Regions from separate parts of the Martinezella sp. CNPSo 3795 genome, predicted to be linked through region 1. Evidence: predicted binding sites of a transcription regulator. Region 1 holds the regulator's gene; each other region holds the start of a gene.
The links. The regulator PhoB, encoded in region 1, activates phosphate uptake and scavenging genes when phosphate is short. The targets are predictions, from matches to a motif close to TGTCATNNANCTGTCAT.
Positions count from the first base shown of each region.

Region 2: a site for PhoB is predicted at 3,865-3,881, ahead of AC13QY_RS22555 (esterase-like activity of phytase family protein). Genes of this name have one in related genera too.
Region 3: a site for PhoB is predicted at 4,389-4,405, ahead of pstS (phosphate ABC transporter substrate-binding protein PstS). Genes of this name have one in related genera too.
Region 4: a site for PhoB is predicted at 2,598-2,614, ahead of AC13QY_RS01670 (acetoacetate decarboxylase). Genes of this name have one in related genera too.

Region 1 covers NZ_JBXSOQ010000005.1:118,880-126,208, forward strand. Annotated here, with positions in the region: gene AC13QY_RS16195 (aspartate aminotransferase family protein) at 1-894, opposite strand, end outside; gene AC13QY_RS16200 (GcrA family cell cycle regulator) at 1,319-1,846, shown strand; gene phoB (phosphate regulon transcriptional regulator PhoB) at 1,936-2,619, opposite strand; gene phoU (phosphate signaling complex protein PhoU) at 2,651-3,364, opposite strand; gene pstB (phosphate ABC transporter ATP-binding protein PstB) at 3,415-4,230, opposite strand; gene pstA (phosphate ABC transporter permease PstA) at 4,246-5,580, opposite strand; gene pstC (phosphate ABC transporter permease subunit PstC) at 5,577-7,058, opposite strand; gene AC13QY_RS16230 (substrate-binding domain-containing protein) at 7,121-7,329, opposite strand, start outside.
Region 2 covers NZ_JBXSOQ010000009.1:4,212-11,540, reverse strand. Annotated here, with positions in the region: gene glmU (bifunctional UDP-N-acetylglucosamine diphosphorylase/glucosamine-1-phosphate N-acetyltransferase GlmU) at 1-994, shown strand, start outside; gene glmS (glutamine--fructose-6-phosphate transaminase (isomerizing)) at 1,108-2,934, shown strand; gene AC13QY_RS22560 (DUF502 domain-containing protein) at 3,112-3,813, shown strand; gene AC13QY_RS22555 (esterase-like activity of phytase family protein) at 4,051-5,538, shown strand; gene recG (ATP-dependent DNA helicase RecG) at 5,583-7,329, opposite strand, start outside.
Region 3 covers NZ_JBXSOQ010000011.1:126,314-133,642, reverse strand. Annotated here, with positions in the region: gene AC13QY_RS25415 (hypothetical protein) at 732-1,058, opposite strand; gene AC13QY_RS25410 (CoA-binding protein) at 1,172-1,600, shown strand; gene AC13QY_RS25405 (O-acetylhomoserine aminocarboxypropyltransferase) at 1,768-3,051, shown strand; gene AC13QY_RS25400 (phosphatase PAP2 family protein) at 3,165-3,713, opposite strand; gene AC13QY_RS25395 (cupin domain-containing protein) at 3,922-4,266, shown strand; gene pstS (phosphate ABC transporter substrate-binding protein PstS) at 4,530-5,555, shown strand; gene pstC (phosphate ABC transporter permease subunit PstC) at 5,632-6,603, shown strand; gene pstA (phosphate ABC transporter permease PstA) at 6,614-7,329, shown strand, end outside.
Region 4 covers NZ_JBXSOQ010000001.1:337,529-344,857, reverse strand. Annotated here, with positions in the region: gene AC13QY_RS01680 (CGNR zinc finger domain-containing protein) at 1-482, shown strand, start outside; gene AC13QY_RS01675 (patatin-like phospholipase family protein) at 597-1,754, opposite strand; gene AC13QY_RS01670 (acetoacetate decarboxylase) at 1,792-2,538, opposite strand; gene AC13QY_RS01665 (3-hydroxybutyrate dehydrogenase) at 2,745-3,533, shown strand; gene ppk2 (polyphosphate kinase 2) at 3,630-4,544, shown strand; gene AC13QY_RS01655 (class I SAM-dependent methyltransferase) at 4,648-5,427, opposite strand; gene AC13QY_RS01650 (cystathionine gamma-synthase family protein) at 5,764-7,047, shown strand; gene AC13QY_RS01645 (YybH family protein) at 7,086-7,329, opposite strand, start outside.

The DNA of each region.
Region 1 (7,329 bases):
CAGGAAGCCTTCGGCAAGCACGATATCGAGAACGGCATTTCCGACCGCCATGGCGAGCGGATTGCCGCCATAGGTGGAACCGTGGGTGCCTGCCTTCATGCCTGAGGCGGCTTCTGCCGTCGCAAGGCATGCACCGAGCGGGAAACCGCCGCCGATGCCCTTGGCGACAGCCATGATATCAGGCTTGATGCCGGCCCATTCATAGGCGAAGAGCTTGCCAGTGCGGCCGACGCCACACTGTACTTCGTCGAGGATCAGCAGCAGGCCATGTTCGTCGCAGATCTCACGCAGCCCGCGCAGGAATTCGTTGGTGGCCGGACGGATGCCGCCCTCGCCCTGAACCGGCTCGATCAGGATTCCGGCCGTCGCATCCGTGATGGCGGCGCGCACGGCATCGAGATCGCCGAATTGTACCTGATCGAAACCCGGTGCCTTGGGTCCGAAGCCCTCGATATACTTCTCCTGGCCGCCTGCGGCGATGGTCGCGATGGTGCGGCCGTGGAAGGCGCCCTCGAAGGTGATGATGTGGAACTTTTCGGGATGCCCCTTGGCGAATTGATAGCGCCGCGCCGTCTTGATGGCGCATTCCAGTGCCTCGGCGCCCGAATTGGTGAAGAATACCTTGTCGGCGAAGGTCGCTTCCGTCAGCCGCTTCGACAGCTTCTCCTGACCGGGCACCTCGTAGAGGTTCGACAGGTGCCAGACCTTGTCGGCCTGGGCCTTCAATTCGGCGACGAGATGAGGATGGGCGTGACCGAGCGAGTTGACCGCGACGCCGGCTGCGAAATCGAGGTAGCGCTCGCCATTTTCGGTGACCAGCCAGACGCCCTCGCCTCGCTCGAACCGTAACGGAGCGCGCATATAGGTGTCATAAAGCGGCGTGGTCTCGGCCATGGCCATATCTCCTGATCACAACTTTAAGGACCGATCGCTTCGATTTGATGAAACGGGTCCGAAAAAATCAAAAATGCCGCCTTGCGGCGGCCCGGGCACTATTGATGTTTTGCATCGCGATGTCAACAAAACTGGCGTTTTAGCAGGTGCGAGATAGCGCTTGCGGGCAAAAGAGATAGGTTCGGCGGCGCCTATTGCAGAAATGCCACGCCTAGGCAGCAAGTTGGGGAAAACCTCGAAATCGATTCCTCAAGATTCTCGCGACTCTTGTCACGGAGTCAGCCTCACACTAGGTTAAAAAGCAATTGCTAGACTGCATGCGGCGGAACTAGTCACCACAATTTTAGAGCGTTTCGCGCCTCGTTCCCATGCGAGGCAATGGTGAGGGATTCTGCCATCGGAAACGCGACAGCGGAGACAGGGCATGAATTGGACAGACGAACGCGTCGAGAAGCTGAAAAAGCTATGGTCCGAAGGGTTGAGCGCCAGCCAGATCGCTGCGCAGCTCGGTGGCGTGAGCCGTAATGCCGTTATCGGCAAGGTGCACCGCCTGAACCTTCCTGGCCGAGCGAAGGCGGGCGGCACGGCAACCGCGACGCGCACGCCAAAGCGCAGTGCCGCGGCTCCCCGCGCAACGACCTACGGCTCGCGCGTCGCTACCCGCACCGTGGTCGCCCGCCAGCAGGGTGCAACCATGCTGAAGGAAGAGATCGAGATAGATTCCGTCAATGAAATTCAGTATCGCCCGGCATCGAACGTCGTCGTTCCGATCTCCCGCCGCCTCGGCCTGACGGAGCTGACGGAACGCACCTGCAAATGGCCGGTCGGGGACCCGCTGAAGGACGACTTCCACTTCTGCGGCAATGACAGCCCGGATTCGTCCCCCTACTGCACCTATCATCAGCGCATGGCCTACCAGCCGGTGCATGACCGCCGTCGCAACAACGGCTGAAAGTTACCGCAAGACAAAGAGAAACGGGCCCCTCGAGGCCCGTTTTTCTATTTCCGCCGCTATTTAGTAACACCCGAGCGGCGAGCCGCTCAGGCTTCCATGGAATAGCCCGCGCCGCGAACGGTGCGGATGACATCCTGCATATTGGAGAAATTGAGCGCCTTGCGCAGACGGCCGACATGGACGTCGACCGTGCGTTCATCGACGTAGATATCGTGCCCCCATACGCCATCGAGCAGCTGCGAACGCGAGAAGACGCGGCCTGGCGAGGACATCAGGAACTCCAGCAGGCGGAATTCTGTCGGCCCCAGCCGGACTTCGCGGCTCTTGCGGTGGACGCGATGGGTTTCGCGGTCCAGCTCGATATCGCCGCAACGCAGCACCGTGGAGAGAACCTCCGGGCGGGCGCGCCGCAGCATCGCCTTGACGCGGGCCATCAGCTCCGGCGTCGAGAACGGCTTGACGACGTAATCGTCCGCGCCGGTCGAAAGTCCGCGCACGCGCTCGCTTTCCTCGCCGCGAGCCGTCAGCATGATGATCGGCAAGCGCTCCGTCTCCGGCCGCATACGCAGCCGGCGGCAGAGCTCGATGCCGGACACGCCGGGGAGCATCCAGTCGAGGATCAGGAGATCGGGGATGCGCTCCTGGAGACGCAGCTCGGCCTCATCACCTCTGAGGATCGTGTCGACCTCGAAGCCTTCGGCCTCAAGATTGTAGCGCAGCAGAACGCTAAGCGCTTCCTCGTCTTCTACAACAGCAACTCTCGGAACCATGCGCCTATGGTCTCCTTTCTTCGCTTCCAGATTATTCCGTCACTGCGCCGACGGTGTTGGCGGTATCGTCCTTCGGGCGCTCGCCTTCCGGCTGAGCACCGGTCGCCATGTAATAGATCGTCTCGGCGATGTTGGTGGCATGGTCGCCGATGCGCTCGATGTTCTTGGCGCAGAAGAGAAGATGCGTGCAGGTGGTGATGTTGCGCGGATCTTCCATCATGTAGGTCAGCATCTCGCGGAAGAGCGAGGTGTACATGGCGTCGATTTCCTCGTCGCGTTCGCGGATCGACACGGCTTTGTCCGGCGAGCGGGTGGCGTAGACATCAAGAACTTCCTTGAGCTGGCTCAGTGCCAGTTCGGAGAGGTGTTCGATGCCACGAGCGAGACGACGCGGCACGCCCGTGCCCTGAACGGCGATGACGCGCTTTGCGGTATTCTTGCCGAGATCACCGACGCGCTCCAGATCGGAGGCGATGCGGATCGAGCCCATGATTTCGCGCAGGTCCGCTGCCATCGGCTGACGACGAGCGATGGTGACGATCGCCTTGTCACCAACTTCGCGCTCGGCATGGTCGAGAACGACGTCGTCGGAGATGACCTTCTGGGCCAGGGCCGCGTCGCTGTTGACGAGAGCGCGTACGCTGTCGCTAACCATCTGCTCGGCCAGGCCGCCCATTTCGGCAATGCGGCGCGTCAGAAACTTCAGGTCTTCGTCATAGGCAGAGAGAATGTGAGTGGAGACCATTTTTCTATCCTCAAGTGAACTGTGTGAAAGGAGCCGCGCGCCTGCCATCATCAACCAAAACGGCCCATGATGTAATCCTGCGTGCGGAAATCGTCGGGATTGGTGAACATCTTATCGGTGTCGTTCTCCTCGACCAGGTGGCCGAGATGGAACATTGCGGTACGCTGCGAGACACGAGCGGCCTGCTGCATGGAATGCGTCACGATGACGATGGTGAAATTCTCCCGAAGCTCGTGGATGAGATCCTCGACCTTGGCGGTTGCGATCGGATCGAGCGCAGAGCACGGCTCGTCCATCAGGATCACCTCCGGGCTGACCGCAACGGCGCGCGCGATGCAGAGGCGCTGCTGCTGGCCGCCCGACAGGCTCGTGCCGGCGTCATGGAGCCGATCCTTCACCTCACCCCAGAGACCGGCCTTCTGCAGACTGGTTTCGACGATATGCTCGAGATCGGCCTTCGAGCGATGCAGGCCATGGATGCGCGGGCCGTAGGCGACATTCTCGTAGATCGACTTCGGAAACGGGTTGGGCTTCTGGAAGACCATGCCGACGCGGGCGCGCAATTCCACGACGTCGATGCTGTCGTCGTAGACATCCTGATCGTCGAGCGTGATCTTGCCGGTGACGCGGCAGGTCTCGATCGTATCGTTCATGCGGTTGAGGCAGCGCAGGAAGGTGGACTTGCCACAGCCGGAAGGGCCGATCAGAGCCGTGACCGTATTGGCGCGGATCTTCAGATTGACGTCGAAGAGCGCCCGCTTGTCGCCGTAGAACACAGAAACGTCCTGGCCGATCATCTTGTAAGGGATCGTCGTCATCTTCTTGGCCAAGGCTCTTTCGCTGGCAGCTTCCGTCATCATGTTCATTTCGTGCGCCCTCCCTTACCAGCGCCGCTCGAAGCGGCGGCGCAGCAGGATGGCGCCGATGTTCATCGCGACGAGGAAGAAGAGGAGCACGATGATGGCGCCGGACGTCCTTTCGACGAAGGCCCGCTCGGCTTCGCTCGCCCACATGTAGATCTGCACCGGCAGCGCCGTCGAGGGATCGAGCGGCGATGCCGGATAATTGGCAACGAAGGCGACCATGCCGATCAGAAGCAGTGGCGCGGTCTCTCCGAGCGCATGGGCAAGCCCTAGGATCGTGCCCGTCAGAATGCCAGGCATCGCGAGCGGCAGAACATGATGGAAGACCATCTGCATGCGCGATGCGCCAAGACCGAGCGCTGCGCTGCGGATCGACGGCGGCACTGCACGCAAGGCGGAGCGCGTGGCGATGATGATCATCGGCAGCGTCATCAGGCTCAGTACAAGGCCGCCGACCAGCGACGCCGAGCGCGGCAGCCCCATCATGTTGATGAAGACCGAGAGACCCAGCAGGCCATAGACGATCGAGGGGACAGCAGCGAGATTGTTGATGTTGACCTCGATCAGATCCGTCAGCCGGTTCTTCGGTGCGAACTCTTCCAGATAGATCGAGGCGGCAACGCCGACCGGCAAGGCAAGTACGAGAACGGTCAGCATCAGGTAGAGCGAGCCGATCAGCGCGACACCAAGCCCGGCGGCTTCCGGCCGGCTCGAATTGCCCGACAGAAAGAGACCGCTGTTGAAGGCCTTATGAAGCGCGCCGCTTTCGCTGAGTTGCTTCATCCATGCGACCTGGCGGTTGGAAATCTTGCGATCCTTCTCGCTGACGGTCAGATCGATCTGCCCCTTGTTGGCGGAATCGATGTTGGCGCTGGCCCGGAATGTGACGCTCTGTGTCGTCCCTATGATAGAGGGGTTGGCAACGACTCTGTCGCGCAACACGATCCTGGCGCTGTCCGACACCATCGCCATCGCCTCGCGTACAAGCGTGCGATTGGCCGGATCGATGCCAAGCGCTTTCACCAACGCATCGCGCACCAGTACGGGGTAATTGGCAGCGATCAGCACCTTCGGATCGTTCATGCGCTTACCCGTCGGGTCGATTACCTTCTCGGTGAATTCGATCGGCAAGGTGATCGAAGTCTGGACAAAGGCGGTATAACCAGTGCGGACCACGGTCGAGACCAGGATGATAAGGAAGACGAGACCGAAGATGACGGCGGTCATCCCATAGGCGCGAAAGCGACGCTCGGCGGCATAGCGCCGCTTGATGCCGATATCTCGGTGCACAGACGCACCCGGCGTCAGACCGCGCGGCATGTTGAGCTGAGAGGAAGATACGACGCCGCTCATTCGTATTGCTCCCTGTATCGACGGACAATGTAGAGCGCATAGACGTTGAGGCACAGCGTCAGGCAGAACAGCGTGATGCCGAGGGCGAAGGCGACGAGCGTCTGCGGCGAGGTGAATTCCAGATCGCCGGTCAGCTGATTGACGATCTTCACCGTGACCGTCGTCATCGGCTCGAAGGGATCGAGCTGCATGCGCGCGGCAACGCCTGCGGCCAGCACCACGATCATGGTTTCGCCGATCGCCCGCGACGCGGTCATCAGCAGCGCGCCGACGATGCCGGGAAGAGCGGCCGGCAGCAGGACGCGCTTGACCGTTTCCGAGCGGGTGGCGCCGAGGCCGAGCGAGCCGTCGCGCAGCGACCGCGGCACGGCCATGATGATATCGTCCGACAGCGAGGAGACGTAAGGGATGAGCATAACGCCCATGACGAAGCCAGCCGTCAAAACGCTCTGCGCCTCGATGAAGCTTCTGTAGTTTCCGGTCATAAGCCCGTCGATCTCGGCGGAGATATCGCGCAGGAAGGGGCCGACTGTGACAAGGGCGAAGAAGCCGTAGACGATCGTTGGAATGCCGGCCAGAACCTCCAGCATCGGCTTGGCGATGGAGCGAACGCGAGCCGAGGCATATTCGGCCATGTAGATCGCGGCGAACAGGCCGATAGGCACGGCAAAGAGCATGGCGACGAAGCCGATATAGACCGTACCTGCCAGGAGCGGGATCAGACCGAAGGTGCCCGAGGTCTGCGCGCCGGCGCCGGTGAAGCGCGGGTCCCAGACGGTACCGAAGAAGAACTCGCTGGCCGGCACCATACTGAAGAAACGCGCCGCTTCCGAAAGCATGGAAACGACGATGCCGACCGTTGTCAGCACCGCGATGGAGGAGGCAACGATCAGGGCTCCGAGGATGACTTGCTCGACCCGGTTGCGGGCGCGAAAACGCGGCGCAATCGCGTGAAGGCCATGGGCCGCGCAAAGCAACGACAGGACGATCGCCGCCGCCGCCATGACCATGCGGCTCAATTCGCGCATGCCATTATATCTATTCGCGGCCTCGATCATGTAGCCCGTGGGGCGTACGGCGAGTGGAACGCCCTTCTGCGCCAGCAGCAACTGAAGATCGGCCTTGCCGCCATCGACATCGGCAAGCTCCTGGCTATCGAGCATGCGCATGCCGCGGGCGATGCTGCGCACCATGCCGTAGCTGAGATTGAGCTCAGCCGGCGGCAGAGACTGAACCTCCTCGGGAAAGGATTTGGTCACCAGGCGGTCGATGACGATGGGACTGACGATCAGCCAGGCGCAGATGAGCGCCAGGGGCGGAAGTACCGCCCATATGGCGGCATAGGCACCGTGATAGCCGAGCCGGGAATGCATGGACGAAGACCTGCCGCCCGACAGCGCGGCCGCCCTCACCCGCCCCAGCACGAAAGCGGAGGCGCCGAAGACCGACAAGCAGAGCAGCAGCAGCGATACACTCATTCCCATTCCCCGGCGAACCCCGGGGCAGCGGAAAGCCGCACCGGTGCCCGACCCTTCAGCAGTCACATGATCTTCCCGCCCGCGAAGTCCTTGCGGATCTGGTCGCGCTCAGCATCCGGCGCCGGCACGAGGCCATATTCCGCCAGCGGGCCGTCCGGTCCGATCATCTGATCGCTCGTGAAGAAATCGACATATTCCTTGAGCCCCGGGACGACACCCAGATGGGCTTTCTTGACGTAGAAGAACAGCGGTCGCGATACCGGATAGGTGC
Region 2 (7,329 bases), on a different contig from region 1:
GGCCGATGGCAATGACATCGTCGTCATCGGCTTTCATACGGAGCATCCCAACGTCTATGGCCGCTTGCTGGTCAAGGATGGCGAACTGATCGCCATTCGAGAAGCCAAGGACGCCACCGATGCCGAACTGGCGATAAAGTGGTGCAATAGCGGGCTGATGGCGATCAATGGCCGCAAGGCGCTGGAGCTTCTTGACCGCATCGACAACAACAATGCCAAGGGCGAATATTATCTCACCGATCTCGTCGAGATCGCCCGCTCGCTGGGCGGCCGCGCCGTTGCGGTCGATGCGCCCGAGGTTGAAATGACCGGCTGCAACAACCGGGCCGAGCTCGCCTTTATCGAGCGCCTCTGGCAGGAGCGGCGCCGGCAGGAGCTTATGCTGTCGGGCGTGACCATGGTGGCGCCAGAAACCGTGTTCCTCGCCTATGACACCGTGATCGGCCAGGATGCGTTGATCGAACCGAATGTCGTCTTCGGTCCCGGTGCGGTGATCGACGGCGGCGCGGTCATCCATGCCTTCTCGCATATTGAGGGCGCCCATGTCAGCGCCGGCGCGACGGTTGGGCCCTTTGCGCGGCTGCGTCCGGGCGCGGATCTCGCCGGCGGTGCCAAGGTCGGCAATTTCTGCGAGGTCAAGAACGGCAAGATCGGCGAGGGTGCCAAGGTCAATCACCTGACCTACATCGGCGATGCGACGATCGGCGCCGGCAGCAATATCGGCGCTGGCACGATTACCTGCAACTATGATGGGGTCAACAAACATGAGACGCATATTGGCGCCAATGCTTTCGTCGGTTCCAACTCATCGCTGGTCGCGCCCATCCGCATCGGCGACGGCGCATATATTGCTTCCGGCAGTGTCATCACCGATGATGTTCCGGCCGACGCGCTGGCTTTTGGCCGGGCTCGCCAGGAAGTAAAGCCAGAGCGAGCCAAGGCAATCCGCGAGCGAGCTCTTGCCATCAAGGCAGCGAAGAAGGGCGGCCACTAAAACTCGCGTGTCGACGTAACGGTCAGAAATCGAAAGTGACCGTGACGGCAATTGAGAAAATCGCAGGAATGATTAGGACTTGCCCTCATATCTGAGGCCAGACGGAGAGCTGTATGTGCGGTATTGTGGGGATCGTCGGAACGAAGCCTGTGGCGGAGCGCTTGGTGGACGCGCTGCGGCGGCTCGAGTACCGCGGCTATGATTCGGCGGGAGTTGCGACGATCCACGACGGCGTGATGGATCGCCGCCGCGCGGAGGGAAAGCTGTTCAATCTGGAAAAGCGCCTCGAGTCGGATCCTTTGCCCGGCACGACCGGCATTGCACATACGCGTTGGGCAACCCACGGCGTTCCGAATGAAACCAATGCCCATCCGCATTTCGTCGAAGGTGTTGCTGTCGTCCACAATGGCATTATCGAGAACTTCTCCGAGCTGCGCGAAGAACTGAAGGCCGAAGGCCAGGAATTTGCCTCGCAAACGGATACGGAAGTTGTCGCTCATCTATTGGCGAAATACGTTCGCGAAGGCCTGGACGCACGTTCGGCCATGCTGAAAATGCTGAACCGTGTGACGGGCGCCTATGCATTGGCCGTGATGTTTCAAAACGATCCCGGCACGCTGATGGCGGCGCGTTCTGGCCCGCCACTTGCGGTCGGCTACGGCAAGGGCGAGATGTTCCTCGGCTCGGATGCCATCGCACTTGCGCCTTTCACCAACGAAATCACCTATCTCGTCGATGGTGACTGCGCCATCGTTAGCCATGCCGGCGCGACCATTCTCGATTTCAGCGGCAAGGAAGTGAGCCGGCCGCGGCAGATTTCCCAAGCGACCGCCTATGTGGTCGATAAGGGCAATCATCGCCACTTCATGGAAAAGGAAATCTACGAGCAGCCGGAAGTCATTTCCCATGCGCTCAGCCACTATATCGATTTCGCCAGCCATCGCGTGCGCCCGGATGTCTCGGCCATAGATTTCGGCGGCGTGTCCGGCCTTGCAATTTCGGCTTGCGGCACCGCCTATCTTGCCGGCCTGATCGGCAAATACTGGTTCGAGCGCTATGCGCGTCTTCCGGTCGAAATCGATGTGGCCTCAGAATTCCGCTATCGCGAAATGCCGTTGTCGCCGTCGCAAGCGGCGCTGTTCATTTCCCAATCCGGCGAGACCGCGGATACCTTGGCTTCGCTGCGCTATTGCCGGGACAACGGCCTGAAGATCGGCGCCGTGGTCAACGTCAGGGAATCGACCATCGCGCGTGAGTCCGACGCGGTGTTTCCGATCCTGGCTGGTCCCGAGATCGGCGTCGCCTCGACGAAGGCTTTCACCTGCCAGCTTGCGGTTCTCGCATCGCTCGCGATCGGAGCGGGCGTTGCTCGCGGCACGGTCAGCGCCAAGGATGAACAGGAAATGGTGCGCCATCTCGTCGAGATGCCGCGTATCATGGCGAATGTGCTGAATATCATCCAGCCGCAGATGGAAAGCCTGTCGCGCGAAATCTCGAAGTTCAAGGATGTGCTCTATCTCGGTCGCGGCACCAGCTTCCCGCTCGCCATGGAAGGCGCGCTGAAGCTGAAGGAAATCTCTTATATCCACGCAGAGGGCTATGCGGCCGGCGAATTGAAGCACGGGCCGATCGCGCTGATCGACGAGAATATGCCCGTCATCGTCATTGCTCCGCATGACCGCTTCTTTGACAAGACCGTTTCCAACATGCAGGAAGTGGCAGCACGCGGCGGCCGAATCATCTTCATCACGGATGAGCTTGGTGCGGCAGCCTCGACATTGCCGACCATGGCGACCATCACCTTGCCCGTCGTCGACGAGATCATCGCCCCGATCATATTCTCGCTGCCGATTCAATTGCTTGCCTATCATACGGCCGTCTTCATGGGCACGGACGTCGATCAGCCGCGCAATCTCGCTAAATCGGTCACCGTGGAATAGGACAACTTCCGTCCCGCATTTGCCGTCACGTCATCGTGAGCCGGACGTTTGTTCGGCTCGCGGACGCAGCTGGCGGGTTGTATGCCGCACTGATTTCTGGCACGATTCCCATTCTGAGATGGTGGGGAGGATTTGCCGGGTAGCAGTAGGCGGCGGAACGGAGTTTTCGAGCGGCGAATGACTGAAAAACTCATCAAAATGTCCGTAACCACGCGGATCAGAAACAATTTCCTGGCCGGCCTGATTATCTGCGCCCCGATCGCCATTACCCTGTGGCTGACCTGGTCCGTCGTTCATTGGGCCGATAGCTGGGTTCGCCCCTATATTCCCGCGCGCTACGATCCTGAAAGCTATCTGAACTTCGCCGTTCCGGGGACCGGCCTGGTGATCGCGATGATCTTCATCACGATCGTTGGTTTCCTCGCCAAGAACCTGATTGGCCAGAGCATCGTCCGCTTCGGGGAGTCGATCGTCAACCGCGTGCCGCTGGTGCGGACCATCTATAAGAGCGTCAAACAGATCTTCGAGACTGTGTTGAAAGAGCAGGGCACATCCTTCAAGAAGGTCGGGCTGATCGAATATCCAAGCCCAGGCCTCTGGTCCATGGTATTCATATCGACCGATGCCAAGGGTGAGATTGCTTCGAAATTCAATGCCATGGGTCAGGACATGGTGGCGGTCTTTCTGCCGCCGACACCTGTGCCCACGGCCGGCTTTCTGGTTTTCGTTCCACGCGAAAAGATCACGGTGCTCGACATGAGCCCGGAGGATGGCGCCAAACTGCTGATCTCGGGCGGACTTGTATCGCCCGAATACAAGGAAGAGCTCATCGCGGCGAAGGGGCTGCCCAGGCCCGTTCCGATAAAATCGCTGACTTAGAAACGCTCCCGTTCCTGTCGTAGGTTGCCTGGCCTCGCGTATCACGCGAGCTGTCATGTCTCTATCATATTGACGCCTTAGATCGTCCTACGGGACAGGCAATCGGATGCATCTCATCATCGAACATTCGGAGTTTCGACCCCGGCTGTTGTTTTTCGACGCGGCTTGAGAGCGGGTCGGAGATGGATCTCATTGTCTCCATACATATTTTCACTGGAGGATATTGTCTTGAAATATATGCATTCGAAGAGCTTGCCGCTGTTGTCGGCCGCGCTGGCAGCATTTGTTTTTTCCGCACCAGTCGCGGCGCTTGCTGATAATTCCATCGCAGTCCAGGGCGTGACGCTCGTCAACAAGGGACGTGTCGCGGTCGGTCGTATCCCCGCCAATCTGCGCGACAAGTTCGGCGAGACCTTCGGTTCCGGTTCGGGAATGTCGATCGACACCAAGAGCTGGGTCCGCAATGCCGACGGCACCTATAAGGGTTCGCTCTGGCTGCTGCCGGACCGCGGCTATAATGTCGCCGGCACCACCGATTATCGCGGACGTCTCAACACCATCGATATCAAGCTGACTCCGGTCGCTCCCGGCGCGACGCCGCCGGCCGGCCAGGAACAGTCGGGCGTCGAGGCCAAGCTCGCGGATACTCTGCTTTTGAAAGACAACAAGGGCAACGAAACCACCGGCCTCGACCCCGCCAACGGCGTTCGCCAGGCAGAAAGCGGTATGCCGCTTTTGCCGCAGGCACCGAACGGCAAGATCTCGCTCGATAACGAAGCTATTGCTCGGCTGCCCGACGGTTCGATGTTCATCAGTGACGAATACGGTCCTTACATCTATCGCTTCTCGGCAGACGGGCGCATGATCTCGGCCACGGCACCGCCGGCGGCGTATCTGCCAATGCGCCACGGCGCCGTGAATTTTTCCTCGAACAATCCCGGTCCCGGTGAAGCCGCGCCCGATCCGAAGGATCCGACCAGCGGGCGCCAAAATAATCAGGGCTTCGAGGGGATGTCCCTGACGCCGGACGGCAAGTTCCTGATTGTCGTGCTTCAGTCCGCGACCCGCCAGGACGGTGGCGATTCCAGCTCTACCAGGCAGAATACACGCGCCCTGGTCTATGATGCCGCCGATCTCGACCATCTGAAACTGGTGCACGAATATGTCGTGCCTTTGCCTGTCTTTACCAATGAAAAGGGCAAGACGGCCGTCGCCGCGCAAAGCGAAATCGTGGCACTCTCACCGACAAGCTTCCTGATGCTGGCGCGCGACAGCAACAATGGTTATGGCCAGAAGGGCGATAAGTCGCTCTATCGTAGCATCGTTGCCGTCGATGTGTCCGCTGCCACCGATATTGCCGGCGGCAAGTTCGACGGCGACACGGCTGTCGCGCCAAAGGGCGTTCTTGATCCCTCCGTCAAGCCGGCTGTCGTCAGCCAGTTCATCGACATCAACGACAGCGCCGATCTTGCGCGCTTCGGTCTGCACAATGGCGCGCCGAACGACCGTAACAACCTCTCGGAAAAGTGGGAGGCCATGTCGATCGTCAGCGTTCAGGATCCGAAGCTGCCCGACGACTACTTCCTGTTCGTTGCCAATGATAACGACTTCATCACCCAGGACGGTTTCCAGGTCGGAGCCGCCTACAAGGATGAAAGCGGTGCCGATGTCGACACCATGTTCCAGGTGTTCCAGGTCACCATTCCCGGCCTCGCCGCAAAGTAATGTCGTGAGAGACAGGGATGGACGCGGCTAACGCGTCCATCCGCTCACCCCGCTCGCAGGAACCGGATCGCCTCGTCGCGACGGAAGAGATAGAGCAGGGTGCGTACCGCACTGCCACGCTCGCTGGTGAGCTCCGGATCGCGCTCAATGAGATAGGCGGCATCCTTGCGGGCAATTTCCAGAAGATCGGCATGGGCTTCCAGGCTGGCGATGCGGAAGCCTGGTGTTCCGGACTGGCGCGTGCCGAGAAGCTCGCCTTCGCCGCGCAGCTTCAAATCCTCCTCGGCAATGCGGAAGCCGTCTTCCGTCTCGCGCATGATCGACAGCCGTGCATGCCCGGTTTCACCGAGGGGGCCTTTGTAGAGAAGAATACAGGTCGAGGCTTCGTCACCGCGACCGACGCGTCCGCGCAATTGGTGAAGCTGCGCTAGGCCAAAACGCTCGGCATGTTCGATGACCATGATGGTCGCGTCGGGGACATCGACGCCCACTTCGACGACGGTCGTGGCGACCAGCAGGCGGATCTCGCCATTCTTGAAGGCCATCATCACGGCGTCTTTTTCCGGGCCGCTCATCCGGCCATGGATGAGGCCGATGCCAGACCCGAGCGCTCTCGTCAGCGTCTCGTAACGCTCTTCGACCGACATTAAATCGGATTCTTCGGATTCCTCCACAAGTGGGCATATCCAATAGGCTTTTTTACCTTCGGATAGCGCACTTCTCAGGCGCGCGACGATGTCGCCGGTTCGCTCGTTCGGAATGGTGATCGTCTGGATCGGCTTGCGTCCCGCCGGCTTCTCAGTGAGCTTCGAAACGTCCATATCGCCGAAGGCGGCGAGCACCAGCGTTCGCGGTATGGGCGTTGCGGTCATAACGAGCATATGCGGCGAGATGCCCTTCGCGGTCAGGCGCAGGCGTTGGTGAACGCCGAAGCGGTGCTGCTCGTCGACCACAGCCAGCATGAGGTTGGCATAGGCGACGCTGTCCTGGAAGAGAGCATGCGTGCCGATGATGATCTGTGCTTCCCCGGAAGCAATGCGCTCGAGGATCGCATCCCGCTCGCGTCCCTTTGTGCGGCCTGTGAGAACTTCGACGGAAAGGTTTGCACTCGCTGCGAATTTTGAAATCGTTGCATGATGCTGGCGAGCCAGAATTTCGGTCGGCGCCATCAGCACGGCCTGGCCGCCGCTTTCGATCACGGCGGCAATCGCCATCAGTGCCACCAGTGTCTTTCCCGCGCCGACATCACCCTGCAGCAGCCGAAGCATGCGCTCAGTGCCCGCCATATCCTTGAGAATATCGGCAACCGCTTCACGTTGGCTGTTCGTCATCGAGAAGGGCAGGGATTCCAGTATCTTGCGGCTGATTTCTCCAGTTGCATGCACCGGCTGCCCCGCAACCTTGCGCAGCCTTTGGCGCACCAACGAAAGCGATAATTGCCCCGCCAGGAATTCATCATAGGCAAGCCGGCGGCGCGCGGGAGATTGCGGATCGATATCGGCCGCATCTCTCGGCGCATGCAGCATGTGGAAGCTATCGGAGATCGAGGGAAAGCCCTGCCTCTGCGTAAGGGTTATATCATCCCACTCAGGCAGCTGCGGAATGCGCGGCAGCGCCGCCTCGATGGTCTTGCGCAGGAACTTCGGCGTGAGGCCGGCGGTTAGCGGATAGACCGGTTCGACGAGCGGCAGGTTTTCCGCTTCACTCTCGCGCATGATGTAATCCGGATGCACCATGGATGGGCGGCCGTTGAACCAGTCGACCTTGCCGCTGACGGTGACCGTCTCGTCG
Region 3 (7,329 bases), on a different contig from region 1:
AAATATCGGTCATTCTGACGGCTTGCCATTTGCTCCGGTCATGTCGGGCGCTGAGAATGGTGTTTTTGTTATGTTCCAGATCGCTCTTTTCAGCATTATAAGTAACTAATTTATTGGAGTATGAAGCGCGAACAAATATCGCATGTCCTGTGAACGCGAGAGTAGCATTAGACACTTCTTACTTAAAAACGACAGAGGGCTGTGTCGCCTGCAACGCCGCGTGTTGTCGGGCGTGGGAAAATCGACGCGAAAACGCCGCGCGCAATCTCTCTTCCCCTCATGAATAGAGTGGATAATTCTACAAGAGGTGAAAAATATTACAGGTAGAGCGCGCGATGCTGCTGATGAAAATCATACTAAGAGATAAGTATAGAATCGTCGAACCAAAAATTGGCAGGGCAATATCATTGCGCGAACTCGAAAATTATTCTGTGGGAAAATAATCAAATAGCATATGTTCCGCGTTCGCATTCGGTTCTCGTTGGAATTGACTATCTATGCGAAGTTTCTAATTTATATGCGAATAAAAAGCGAACAAAGATTGCATTTCCTGAGAACGCAACCCCGCGGCTTCAGGAAAATTTATGAAAGCGCTTTGGAGGGGGGCTTGAACGCAGGCGTATAAATGCCCGCGCGCGGCCATAGGGCCCAAGATGCACCGTGCCTGGGACAATCAATGGTCGTATCGAACTCGTGAGCCGTCCGTCATATCCAGCCGTAGTCTATTGCGATCAGCGTCGGAAAATCAAATCATCGTCATCGAGGTCGGTCGTCGGCCTGCATATATAGACCGGACAGGAAGCGCGATCCTTCGTGGGGAGATAATCCTGATAGGCGTAAAAGCCCATATCGCATGCGCCGCTGTCCGCAACATAGCGATCATAGAGCGTCATGTTCGGTGTTCTTCTGGCCGGATAACGCATGATGACTGCACGCTCCCGATTGATGACCGCCCTGGCCTCGGCGCAGGTCATGGACATGGAATTATATCGCGAAATCGCCAATGCCGGCGTCGCGGCCGAAGTGACGAGCAGGCCCAGCAGGATGAAATTTTTCATCTGAGTAATCCTCCCTGAAGTTGTTATAATACAATATATATACGCGGAGACCGCCATTGCGGTTTCCATATTTGTGACAAAACGCAAGTGTGATCGAGGTGGGAGGCTTCGTGATGAACCACGATAGTTATGACGATTCCTATATAGCCGATATCCTCTTGTCCGTAAGGACCATCGCGCTCGTCGGCGCTTCGCCCAATCCCGCGCGCCCGAGCAACGGTGTGATGGCCTATCTCCTGAACAGGGGATATCGCGTCATCCCCATCAATCCCGGACAGGCAGGCAAGGAAATTCTGGGGCAATGGGTCTATGCACGCCTGGCCGACATTCCCGAGCCTGTGGATATGGTCGATGTTTTTCGGGCGCCGGAATATCTCCGATCGGTCGTGGAGGAGACGATCATGATCGAGCCGCGGCCCCCGGTCATCTGGGGCCAACTCGGCGTGCGTGACGATGCGGCTGCGGCGAGAGCGGAAGCTGCGGGGGTAAGGGTCGTCATGGACCGCTGCCCGGCTATCGAGTATCCGCGTCTGGTCGCTTGACCGAGATCATGCATGACGGCTGCATTCGGCCGTTTATCGCGCGATCTCACTGAAAGATGGCAAGTTTTTTCCGCGAGCCGAGAAGCACGGCAAAGTTCGCGGTTAACTTTCATATGCCAGGCGTTATGCTTTTCCCGTTACGAACAAGATCCGGCGGGAGGAAAAATATGCCAACCAGCAACCCAGGTTTCGACACGCTTGCGATCCACGCCGGCGCGCAGCCAGACCCGGCGACAGGCGCGCGCGCGACGCCGATCTACCAGACGACCTCCTTCGTCTTTCAGGACGCCGATCATGCCGCTGCACTGTTTGGATTGCAGCAGTTCGGCAATATCTACACGCGCATCATGAACCCGACGCAGGCGGTGTTGGAAGAGCGGGTGGCGGCTCTTGAAGGCGGAACCGCGGCTCTCGCGGTGGCCTCCGGTCATGCGGCACAGCTGCTCGTTTTCCATGCCATCATGCAGCCGGGCGACAATTTCGTTGCGGCCAAGCGGCTCTATGGTGGCTCGGTCAATCAGTTCGGGCAATCCTTCAAGAATTTCGACTGGCGAGTCCGCTGGGCCGATTCCGCCGATCCTGCGACCTTCGAGGCGCAGATCGATGGCCGCACCCGCGCCGTCTTCATCGAAAGTCTTGCCAATCCCGGCGGCACCTTCGTCGATATCGCCGCGATCGCGGCCATCGCGCACAAGCATGGCCTGCCGCTGATCGTCGACAACACCCTTGCAAGCCCCTATCTCATCCGGCCGCTGGAGCATGGAGCCGATATCGTCGTGCACTCGCTGACAAAATTCCTCGGTGGCCACGGCAATTCCATGGGCGGCATCATCGTCGACGGCGGCACTTTCGACTGGTCCGCCTCGGGCAATTATCCTATGCTGTCTTCACCGCGCCCGGAATATAACGGCGTCGTTCTGCATTCGACTTTCGGCAACTTCGCTTTCGCCATTGCTTGCCGGGTGCTAGGCCTGCGCGATCTCGGGCCAGCCATCTCGCCATTCAATGCCTTTCTGATCCTGACCGGCATTGAGACGCTGCCATTGCGCATGCAGCGCCATTCCGACAATGCGGCTGCCGTTGCGCGTTGGCTGAAAGCGCAGGAAAAGGTGGCATGGGTGAACTATTCCGGCCTGGAAGACGATCCGAACCATGCCCTCCAGCAGCGTTACTCACCGAAAGGCGCGGGCTCGGTCTTCACCTTCGGACTGAAGGGTGGTTATGAAGCGGGCAAGGGGCTGGTCGAAGGTCTGGAGCTCTTTTCGCATCTTGCCAATATCGGCGATACGCGTTCGCTCGTCATCCATCCCGCCTCGACGACCCACAAACAGTTGACTGACGAGCAGAAGGTTGCCGCCGGTGCCGGCCCGGATGTCGTGCGTTTGTCGATCGGCATCGAGGACGTCAAGGACATCATCGCCGACCTGGAACAGGCGCTCGCGAAAGTCTGATGAGGTTCCTCACATAGCTTTGGCAACACTTTTTTATTGGGTTGTATTGAGGCGACCGGCGAAAAAACGTGAAAAACGGGGCGCTCGCATATATGGCCTCTTCAAATCTGACCCTATAGGATGCCGGTTACGAAGCGATCCAGCCGGGTTTCTGGACGATAGAGCGTCTTGACCAGGATCGCCGCGAAAACGGCGGTAAGCACCCCACCCATGACGTCACCGACATAATGCGTGCCGACGTAGACTCGCGAGAAGGAGACAAGGATCGCGCCGAGTAGGAAGAAGAGGCTTCGCTCTGGCATGCGTTGAAGCGCAAATGCGGCAACGATCGCGAACGCGGCCGTCGCGTGGTCGGAGGGAAAGGACGGGTCATTGCTGCGATTTATAAGTAGCTTGGTGACTCCGACATCATACGGGCGAACGCGACTGACAAAAAACAGGATGACTTGGTTGATGCCGAGACCGATGACGAAGGTCAGGCCCGCGGCAACGAGTGCGTGTCGGGTTTCCGATCGACGTTCTCCGACCCACCATTGGACAGCGACGAGAGCGATCAACAAGGGAACGCCGTAAGCCGTGATTAGGATCATCAGGCTGTCGACTGTCGGGTTTCCGGCTATGCCATTGATCCACTCTGTTATAACGACATCTAGTCCATACATGCTGGCCCCTTCTGAACTACGATTGCGATTTCGGCCTGATTGAGATGGTCGAGCCAAATTAACGAAGCGCACTAGGGCATTGTTTTCTGACGTTTCCCTGAAAGGTGGGAGCCTGGTGTGGGGCGGCAGGTCAGGATGATATGCTTTTCGGGTTCGCGCTTTATTGGGTTCGCGGAGAGCCACATAAGGCAATCGACAGGAGACATTTGTGACGACTTATCTGGCAGTGGATATCAGCGACATCGAACCGGAAACGGGCGCGCCCGCAGCCGATCGCCTCGTTTCGGGAGCCCCAATCTTTCGCACATGGAATGTTGAAGAGGCCGATGGCGGCCTTTACGTCGGCATATGGGAGGCGACGCCTGGCAAATGGAAGGTCGTCTATGACGAGTGGGAATACTTCCATATCCTCTCCGGCTACTCCGTTGTAACGTCAGACGATGGCGAGGCCTTTCATCTGCGTGCGGGCGACCGCCTTATCTTGAAGCCGGGCTTCAAGGGGGCCTGGGAAGTGATTGAAACGACTCGCAAGGATTATGTGATCCGTCTTTGACGATGCTCTTGAATCAGAACATGAAGTTCGCGTTCATGCGCCCTTTGGCGCGCTTCATTTCCTGCCGTTCCGCGATGGCCGTGATGATTGCCGCAGGTTGTGTCACTGCCGCTTCATTAAACTGTCATCAAACTGAAACAATGCGTCTTTAGAGCCAAGTCTGTCGCCGGGAGATTTCAGGCGGGGAGGTTCGTTTACCATGGGGACCTCGCGCCGATCTTCTGCTCGCCATCCTTTCATTCACTTGAGGAAGTGAGTCTACTATGCTTAACCTGAAACTCCGTTCGCTTTGCCTGACTGCAGGCCTCATCGCGGCTATGTCCGCTTCGGCCTCCGCTGCCGACATCACGGGCGCCGGCTCGAGCTTCATCGCACCGGTTCTGTCCAAGTGGGCTGAAGGCTACAAGGCTGCGACGAACAATGTCGTCAACTATCAGTCGGTTGGTTCGGGCGCCGGCATCAAGCAGCTTCTCGACAAGACCATCGTATTCGGCGCTTCGGACAAGCCCATGAGCGACGCCGACCTCGAGAAGAACGGCATTGCCCAGTTCCCGATGATCTCCGGCGGCATCGTCGTTTCCTATAATGTCGAAGGCGTAAAGCCGGGCGAACTCGTTCTCGACGGCAAGACGCTGGCCGACATCTTCCTTGGCAAGATCGCCAAGTGGGACGATGCAGCCATCAAGGCTCTCAACCCCGATGTAAAGCTGCCGTCCACGCCGATCTCGGTCGTTTACCGCGCCGACAGCTCGGGCACGACCTTCAACTTCACCGACTACCTGTCGAAGGTTTCGCCGGAGTGGAAGGAAAAGGTTGGCTCGAACACGGCTGTTGAATGGCCGGTCGGTTTCGGCGCCAAGGGTTCGGAAGGCGTTTCCACGACCGTCAACCAGACGGCTGGTTCGATCTCCTACGTTGAATATTCCTACGTCGTCGCCAACCACATCGGTTTCGCGAAGATGAAGAATGCTGCCGGCAAGGTTATCGAGCCGAGCCTGGAAACCTTCAAGGCTGCCGCTTCCAACGCCGACTGGGCCAAGGCCAAGAACTTCAACCTGATCATCACCAATCAGCCGGGCGAAAAGAGCTGGCCGATTGCTGCCTCGACCTGGGTTCTGCTCTATAAGAAGCCGGCCGATGCTGCTAAGAACGAAGAGGCACTGAAGTTCTTCAAGTGGTCCTATGAGCATGGCCAGAAGGACGCGACCGCCCTGTCTTATCTCGCGGTCCCGGACAATGTTGTCGAGATCGTTGAGAAGTCTTGGAAGACGGACTTCGGCACGAAGTAATTTGTGCTAGGCGAGAAAGTTGCGGCGGGCAGGGTATTTCCCTGTCCGCCTTTCGTGACAGGACAAGGGGAAATCGATGGCTGACGCGACTCAAATGGCGGGCTTCCAGGCTGTGAATACCTCCGCCGCGACCAGAAAATTCCGAATCCAGGATCGGATTTTCTATTTGATGACGCTTGGCTCGGCTGTTCTTGTCGTGCTTCTGCTGCTGGCAATCCTCGTGGTTCTTGTCATCGATGCCTTGCCCACATTTCAGACCTTTGGCTTGTCGTTCCTCTGGGGCACCAAGTGGAGCGCGCCGGCTGATATTTATGGCGCCGTGCCCGCCGTGGTCGGTACGCTTGTAAGTTCGTTCATCGCCATGCTGATTGCCGTTCCCCTCGGCATCGGCATCGCCATATTCCTGACGGAACTTTGCCCCGGCAGCCTGCGCCGTCCAATCAGTACGGCCATCGAGCTTCTGGCAGGCGTTCCCTCCATTATCTACGGCATCGTCGGCCTGTTCATTCTCGTGCCGCTCATGCAGAACTATATATTGCCATTCCTTATCTCTACGGTCGGCCAGGTGCCGGTGATCGGTCTGCTGTTCCAGCCGCCGGCCCCGGGCGTCGGCCTGCTGACGGCAAGCCTCGTGCTCGCCGTCATGATCCTGCCGTTCATCACCGCAATCTCCCGCGACGTGTTCAGCACCGTGCCGCCGATGCTGCGCGAATCCGCCTACGGCATGGGCATGACGACATGGGAAGTGGCCCGCCACATCCTGATCCCTTATACACGCCGTGGCCTCGTCGGAGGCATCATGCTTGGCCTTGGCCGCGCGCTTGGCGAAACCATGGCTGTGACCTTCGTCGTCGGCTCGGTAAGCCGTCTGCAATCGTCGATCATTTCGCCGTCCACGACCATTTCCGCCCAGATCGCGAACAACTTCGGCGATGCCGACGGTCTGCAATTGTCGAGCCTGATCGCGCTCGGCCTGCTCCTGTTCGTCCTTTCCTTCTGCGTGCTTGCAGTGGCGAGATGGATGATCGGCCGCGGCGACTCGCTCTGAGGAAAAAACCATGGAAAATGCAGTTCGTCAGAATCTCGTGTCGAGGCGTTATACGAAGAACAAGGTGATGATGGCCCTGTCCTTCCTCGCGGCCATTCTCGGCATATTCTTTCTCAGCGTGATCCTTGTCAGCCTGGTTTATCGTGGCGTATCGGCGCTCAGCCTCGACGTGTTCACCATGTCGATCCCGGCCCAGGGCTCGCGCGGCGGTCTGATCAACGCGATCTACGGCACGGTGCTGGTCACCGGCTGCGCCATCCTGATCGCAGCGCCGATCGGCATTCTAGCCGGCACCTACCTGGTGGAATATGCCAACGGGACCAAGCTTGCCGAGGTCGCCAAATTCATCAACGACATTCTGCTGTCCGCACCCTCGATCATCGTCGGCGTGTTCGTCTACGGCGCCGTGGTCGTGCCCATGCACGGCAATTCTGCCATCGCGGGCATCCTAGCGCTGGCGCTGATCGCCCTTCCGGTTGTCAACCGAACGACGCAGGATATGCTGTTGCTGGTGCCGAATGCGCTTCGCGAGGCGACTGCCGCGCTCGGTGCGCCGCGCTGGAAGTCCATGATGATGGTGATCTACCGTTCCGCCTGGACCGGTATTCTCACCGGCATTCTGCTGGCCATCGCCCGCATCAGCGGCGAAACCGCACCGCTTCTCTTCACTGCCGGCTATAGCAAATTCATGAATACGGGCCTGACCGGTCCGATCGCCACGCTGCC
Region 4 (7,329 bases), on a different contig from region 1:
GCCTAGTGCCGCGGAAAACGCTTGCCGCCATGCGCAAGCAGGCGCTGCCGGGCGAACTCGACAAAGTCGCCGACCAGGCAAGAAGCCTGCGTGAGTGGTTCAGAACTTTCGTAAACTCCCACAGGGGAAAGCCGCTGGCATCAGAGGCCTTGAACGATCTGGAACCGCTGAACCGTCTGTTGGAACGCGATGAAGGTTTTAGCCGGATTGTCACAAGAAAGCCGGGCGAAGATCGCAAACTCTGCCTTCAGCCGATGCGGAAATGGCGCTCTCCGGAATCGCTGCTATTACCGATCGGCGAAGCGCTGGGACGTTTTGTCTGCACGGAAGATTTTTCCGATGTGAAGGCCTGCGAAGGCCACGCATGCACCTTGATGTTCGTTGACCATACCCGCGGGCGCCGCAGACGCTGGTGCAGCATGGCGATGTGCGGCAATCGCTCCAAGCAGGCAGCCCATCGACATCGGCTCAAGCAGAGCTGACGCCAGTCCCGCAAAAAGACAGGCGTTTTGCTGGAAGCATGAATTACAGCTTGAAGCTAAGCCCAGCTCGCTCCTGCCCGATATCACTAGAGTCGAGCCGAGAACACCATTGGCTCAAGCCGGATCTTCCCTGTGAAGATCGTGGATGGCGACGGCATCGTCGCTGAAGGGTGGCAGCAGCCAGTCGGTATGGCGCAGCGTGCGCTTGGTATCTTCGAGGCCCATGTCCCAATGCTCGCGCATCGACGTGCCGGAGAACTCATAGTCCTTGGCGTGACCTTCGTAGTTCTTATGCTGATAGATCAGATGCACGATATTGACGACGCCGGCATCGGAATAATCCGCAATCAGCTCTTCCTCTTCCGCAGTCAACTGCTCTTTCGGAACACGCTTTAGGGCGCTCAGGAGCTTCATCTTCAGTCCGTGAATACGCTTGAAATTGTCGGTATTCTGCCGCGTGCGGCTCGAATACATGATGTCCTTGTGGCGCGAGAGCACGTCCGGCATGCTGCGCGGCAGGACGCCGCGGGCACTGAAAAGATCCACTTGGAAGACGAGCGAGCTGCGGTCCTCTTCCTGATCGAGCAGATATTGCAACGGCGTATTCGAAACGATGCCGCCGTCCCAGTAATATTCGCCTTCGATCCGGATGGACGGCAAGGCCGGCGGCAGGGCGCCGCTCGCCATGATATGCTCGGGGCCGATGCGCACTTTGTCGGTGTCGAAATAGACGAAATTACCAGTGCGGACATTCACCGCGCCGACGCTGAAGCGCTTCTTGCCATCGTTCAGCACGTCGAAGTCGATCAGCATCTCCAGCGTCTTCTTGAGCTCTGCCGAGTCATAGAAGCTGGTTGCCCCCTCGGCTCCCGGCAGCTCGAACCAGGGATTGGGAAAGCGCGGCTTGAAGAAGCCGGGCTGGCCCATGGTCATAGTCATCCAGGAACTGGTGCGATTACGGATATCGCGGAAGAAATCGCCTTCCGGCGTATAGGCCCAGATCTTGCGGCCGGAAATGATCTGCCAGAACTGCTCCAGACGCTGCAACCGCCGGCCTGGCTCGTTGCCGGCGATGATCGCGGCATTGACTGCGCCGATGGAGACGCCCGAGAGCCAGGTCGGCTCGCATCCCGCTTCGGCAAGCGCCTGATAGACGCCGGCCTGATAGGCGCCGAGCGCACCGCCACCCTGGAAGACCAGGGCAACGCGATCATATTGCGCGGCTATTTCCGGGATGGTCGGCGCTACCGCCTTGATATTTCGTTCGAGCACGATCCGTCTCCAGTATGGTCTAACAATAAGGCTTCGGCTACCTGCGCTCGGCGAGATAGTCGTGAACGACTTCGCCTAGCCCGAGCGTCAGATCGGCGGTAAAATGAACCGCCGAAACCACTTCCAGCACGGGCAGTCGCGCGACGTCGGCCATGACATGCGGCCGAAGATCGAGGGCAGCCGGCGAAGTCCAGGCTTCCTTGATGGTGATATCGGTCAGATAGTAGCGCACGAGCTCGCAGATACGCGGCGTGGCATCGACATGCGGCACGATCTTGATCAGGAAATTCGGTTCCGAGAGAGCTGCTAGAAGCGGTCCCTGGTCGATCGGCTTGTGTTTGTAACCCATCGTGCCCGTGGCGCAGAGAACGCTGCCGTAATGCAGCGTGCCGACGATGACTTCGCCTTCGTTGACGATCTTCGGATTGGCAAGCTTCTTCGGAAAGCCCCAGATCTCGCGCCCGCCGGTGATCGGCGCATCGTCATCAAGATACATGGAGTGGACATAGCCACCCTTTTGTCCGCGATAGGTCACGGGGATGACCTGTCCGGTCTCGGTGTAATCACCAAAGCCAGTGGAATCGGGCATGCGGATGAATTCGTATTTCACCAGCGGCTCGTCGATTTCGAGCGGCGCCGGGACGACCGCTTCAAGCGCCTCGCGCGTGGTGCGATAGGTGATGATGATATATTCGCGATCGAAGAACCGATAAGGCCCTGGAGGATAGGAAGGATTGGTCAGCGGCATCGCATAGGCATGCTTCAGAATGTCTTCGACCTTCATCGTATTGTCCGTCGTTGGAGGAAATCGCCGGGCGCCAGAGCGAAAACTTGCACGGTTGCATGACAGTGAAGTGTCAGCCAATGATTGGCAGCGCCGCGAGGCAAAACCGCGCTGTTATCAAAGCGACATATCAGGCTGGCAGTGTGCGCTCATCTTGAGCATTTCCCTCTACCCAACCATGTCATAGAGATTGCAGGAGTTGCATCATGGGTTCGTTGACTTCGAAGAATGCACTGGTCACCGGTTCGACGAGCGGTATCGGGCTTGCGATCGCCCGCGCCTTTGCCGCCGAGGGCGCGAACATCACGATCAACGGCCTCGGGGATGCCGATGCGATCGAAAAGGAGCGCGCGGCGATCGAAGCCGATTTCGGCGTGAAGTGCCGCTATTCCGGCGCCAACATGATGAATGGCGAGGAAGTGACATCGATGGTGCGTGAAGCCGAGGAAGCCTTCGGCAGCCTCGATGTCCTCGTCAACAATGCCGGCATCCAGTTCGTCGCCCCGATCGAGGAGTTTCCCGACGACAAGTGGGAGGCGATTATCCGCATCAATCTGCTTGCCGCCTTCTACGCCATCAAGGCCGCCATTCCCGGCATGAAGGCGCGCAAATGGGGTCGAATCATCAATACATCCTCGGCGCATGCGCTGGTCGCCTCGCCTTTCAAGTCCGCCTATGTCTCGGCCAAGCACGGCATTACCGGCCTCACCAAGACCATCGCTCTCGAGGCCGCGCAGAACGGCGTGACGGTCAACTCCATCGCGCCCGGCTATGTCTGGACGCCGCTCGTCGAAAAGCAGATCCCCGAGACCATGAAGGCCCGCAACATGACGGAAGAGCAGGTCAAGCATGACGTGCTGCTGGCCGCCCAGCCGACGAAGGAATTCGTAACCGTCGACGAAGTTGCCGCTATCGCGGTGTTCCTGTGCAGTGACGCCGCAAAGCAGATTACCGGCACGACGCTTTCCGTCGACGGCGGCTGGACCGCCGAATAACACCGCAGCCATAGCCGGCACATGCTTGAGCACCGTGCCGGCTCTCAGCAGCCCAGGGCTGCAGCATCAACATGAAAACAGAGCAGGAGGCGCACAATGACCGACGAAACCCAGGACCCGCTCAGCCGTATCAAGGATGAGATCGTCGACAGCTTCGACGAAGAGCTGGAGATGCAGCTCGAAGAGGACCGGCTGGACGAACTGGTCGCAGAAGGCCTTATCAGCGAAGGTGAGGCGACGCTCGACCGCCGCATCTATTTCCGCGAACTTTTCCGGCTTCAGCACGAGCTCGTGCGCCTGCAGGACTGGGTCCAATACAAAAAGCTGAAGGTCGTCGTGCTGTTCGAAGGGCGCGATTCCGCGGGCAAGGGCGGCGCCATCAAGCGCGTCACGCAGCGCCTCAATCCGCGCGTCTGCCGCGTCGTCGCATTGCCGGCACCGACCGAGCGCGAACGGCATCAATGGTACTTCCAGCGCTATGCAGCGCACCTGCCAACCGCGGGCGAAATGGTGCTGTTCGACCGCAGCTGGTATAACCGCGCCGGCGTCGAGCGCGTCATGGGCTTCTGCTCGCCGGAGGAATTGGAGGAGTTCTTCCGCTCCGTGCCGGATTTCGAGCGCATGCTGGTTCGCTCCGGCATCATCCTCATCAAATACTGGTTCTCGATCACCGATGAAGAGCAGGAATTCCGCTTCAACATGCGCATCCAGGATCCGCTGAAGCAGTGGAAACTGTCGCCGATGGACCTACAGAGCCGCGTGCATTGGGAGGAATATACCAAGGCCAAGGAAGAGATGCTGGAGCGCACCCATATTCCGGAAGCGCCGTGGTGGGTCGTCCACGCCGTCGACAAGAAGAAGGCGCGCCTCAACTGCATCGCCCATCTTCTGAGCCAGATCCCCTACGAAAGCGTGCCGAAGCCGGAAATCGTGCTGCCGGAACGCATGCGTAATGCAGATTATCACCGTACGCCGGTGCCGCCGGAAATGTATGTGCCGGAAATCTACTGATCAGGACCGATGAGGGGCCCGCTTCTGGCGGGCCTCTCTGAAGGATTACTTGAAAAACGAAATCCCTGTCACTCCGCCACCAGCAGGCGAGGCCGGCTCAAGGTCAGGCTGAACGATAGGCCCATTCGGACATGGCGCCCAAACCCAGCCGCCGCAAGAGCTCATAGGCGACTCTCCGGTTGATGGGATTGTGCAGCCTGAGAACTTTCGAGCCAAGAAAATCCATCTCCACATGTTCAAACGGCAGGAGATGTCGTGCTCTGCCAAGTGCGGCTCGATAGAGCCCATGAAAATCCCGGCGGCAGACATAGGTCTTGTACTTCGTCACACAAAAGGCGACAAAGCTATCGCTGTTTCTGCGCGGAAAATCCGAGACACCGATCGTCACCTCCGGCCAGGCCGGATTGAACGTATCGTCAAAGGCGATGATGCCATGATCGGCCAGTACGCTCTTCGCCAACCGGCTATCGGCAACGATGTGGCGAAGCAAATGCCCTCCATCGATACTGAAAAAACGAACCTGCCCAACCTTGTCGATGATGGCCTGCGGATCGAGCCCGGTGCTATCACCCGTTATGACGAGATCCTCATCAACGGGAATGCCCAGTGATCTTCCATTGTCGAGGAAGCGTTGATATTGCGCACCATCCGCTTCTATGTCGAAAAGATCGATCGCAAGCACATTGTCATCGGGTGCGCTGATCTTGCGCAGCAAAAAATAGGACCGCCCGTAGTAAACCCCGATTTCGGCGAGGCCGCCATAAAGTTTCTCCTGCCTTTGCTTTTCGATCAAAGACAGGAAGACAAGCGCATCCGGCGGATCGATGTAACCATCGATTTTCTGAAGATCGCTAAACACAAATTTTCGAACGCCCGATTTCAAATGTAAACCTCACTGGTTTTCTTCATGCATTTCGCCTCCGAGCTTGCTCATCGATTGGAACCGGTCGATCAAGAAACGCCCCGTTTCTGCCACGACTGCGGCAGCGAAGCCGGAAGCTCTCGAAAATTGGGACGGCACGGCCTCAAGGCGAGCACCGCTCACGAATATTGCGGCCTTTCTGTCGTATTCCGGATAGCCATGCGCGAGTTGGATAGTCCGGCCCATATTAGGATCAATGCCGAAACCACATCGCAGATGATGACGAATAGCGAGCCGGCATCCTAAGTGATGTATAATGTGAGTCTAAAATTCATATCATCGGCCGAGGAGACCGTCATGACTGCGCCGCATCCGTCCAAAACGCATATCGGCAACCATGCGCTGCATCCCGAAACTCAGATGCTGAATTACGGCTATGACCCGGAATTGTCCGAGGGCGCGGTCAAACCGCCTGTTTTCCTGACCTCCACCTTCGTCTTCAAATCGGCCGAGGACGGACGCGATTTCTTCAATTATATCTCCGGCCGCACCGAACCGCCGGCGGGCACTGGCGTCGGGCTCGTCTACTCACGCTTCAACCACCCGAACAGCGAAATCGTCGAGGATCGCCTCGCCGTCTATGAAAAGGCAGAAAGCGGCGCGCTGTTTTCCTCCGGCATGTCGGCCATCGCAACAACCCTTCTCACCTTCGCGCGACCGGGCGATGCGATCCTGCATTCGCAGCCGCTTTATGGCGGTACGGAAACGCTAGTCGCCAAGACATTCCTCAATCTCGGAGTAGCCGCCGTCGGCTTCGCCGATGGCGTCAACGAAGGCTCGGTGACGGCAGCTGCCGAGGAAGCGATGACCAAAGGCCGTGTCTCGGTCATTCTGGTGGAAACACCGGCCAACCCCACGAACAGTCTCGTCGATATCGCCATGATCCGCCGCATTGCCGATGCGATCGGCAAGAGGCAAGGACACACGCCGATCATCGCCTGCGACAATACGCTGCTCGGCCCGGTCTTTCAGCGGCCGATCGAGCACGGGGCCGATATCTCCCTCTATTCGCTGACCAAATATGTTGGCGGCCATTCCGATCTGATCGCCGGCGCCGCCCTCGGCTCAAAAGCCGTCATCAAACAGGTGAAAGCACTGCGCGGAGCGATCGGCACTCAGCTCGATCCGCATTCCTGCTGGATGCTCGGCAGGTCGCTGGAAACGCTGCAGATCCGCATGGAACGGGCAAACAGCAACGCACGGGCGGTCGCCGATTTCCTGCGGGATCATCCGAAGGTCGAGCAAATCCACTATCTCCCCTACACGGATCCATCCTCGGCAACGGGCCGTACCTTCGCCGCCCAGTGCAGCGGTGCGGGCTCCACCTTCTCCTTCGACATCAAGGGTGGCCAGCCGGCATCGTTCAAATTCCTGAACGCCCTGCAGATCTTCAAGCTGGCCGTCAGCCTCGGCGGCACGGAATCGCTAGCCTCCCATCCGGCAACGACGACGCATTCCGGTGTGCCTGTGGATGTACGCCATCGCATCGGCGTGCTGGAATCGACGATCCGCCTGTCGATCGGAATAGAACACCCCGATGACCTGATTGCCGATCTTGCTGCTTCCCTCGACGCCGCCTGATAAAGCCTATGCGGCCGAAAGACTGGGAGTGAGATAGATCAGGGCCGCACGGCCAGAAGGTTGGCATCGCGTGCGAGGCGCCACTCCCCATCAGCCTCTTTGCGCAGAAGCGTGAGCGTATAACCCGATCGATGAACGGCGTCGCCACCCGGCGGTGTCACCGTCATGTCGATGTGATTGCGGATATAGGCCCAGTCGCCGAGCACCTGCAGTTCGACGATCTCGCTCGCACCCTCCATCTTCATGCCCTCCATGCCTTTGGAAACCGCAGCAAATGCCGCC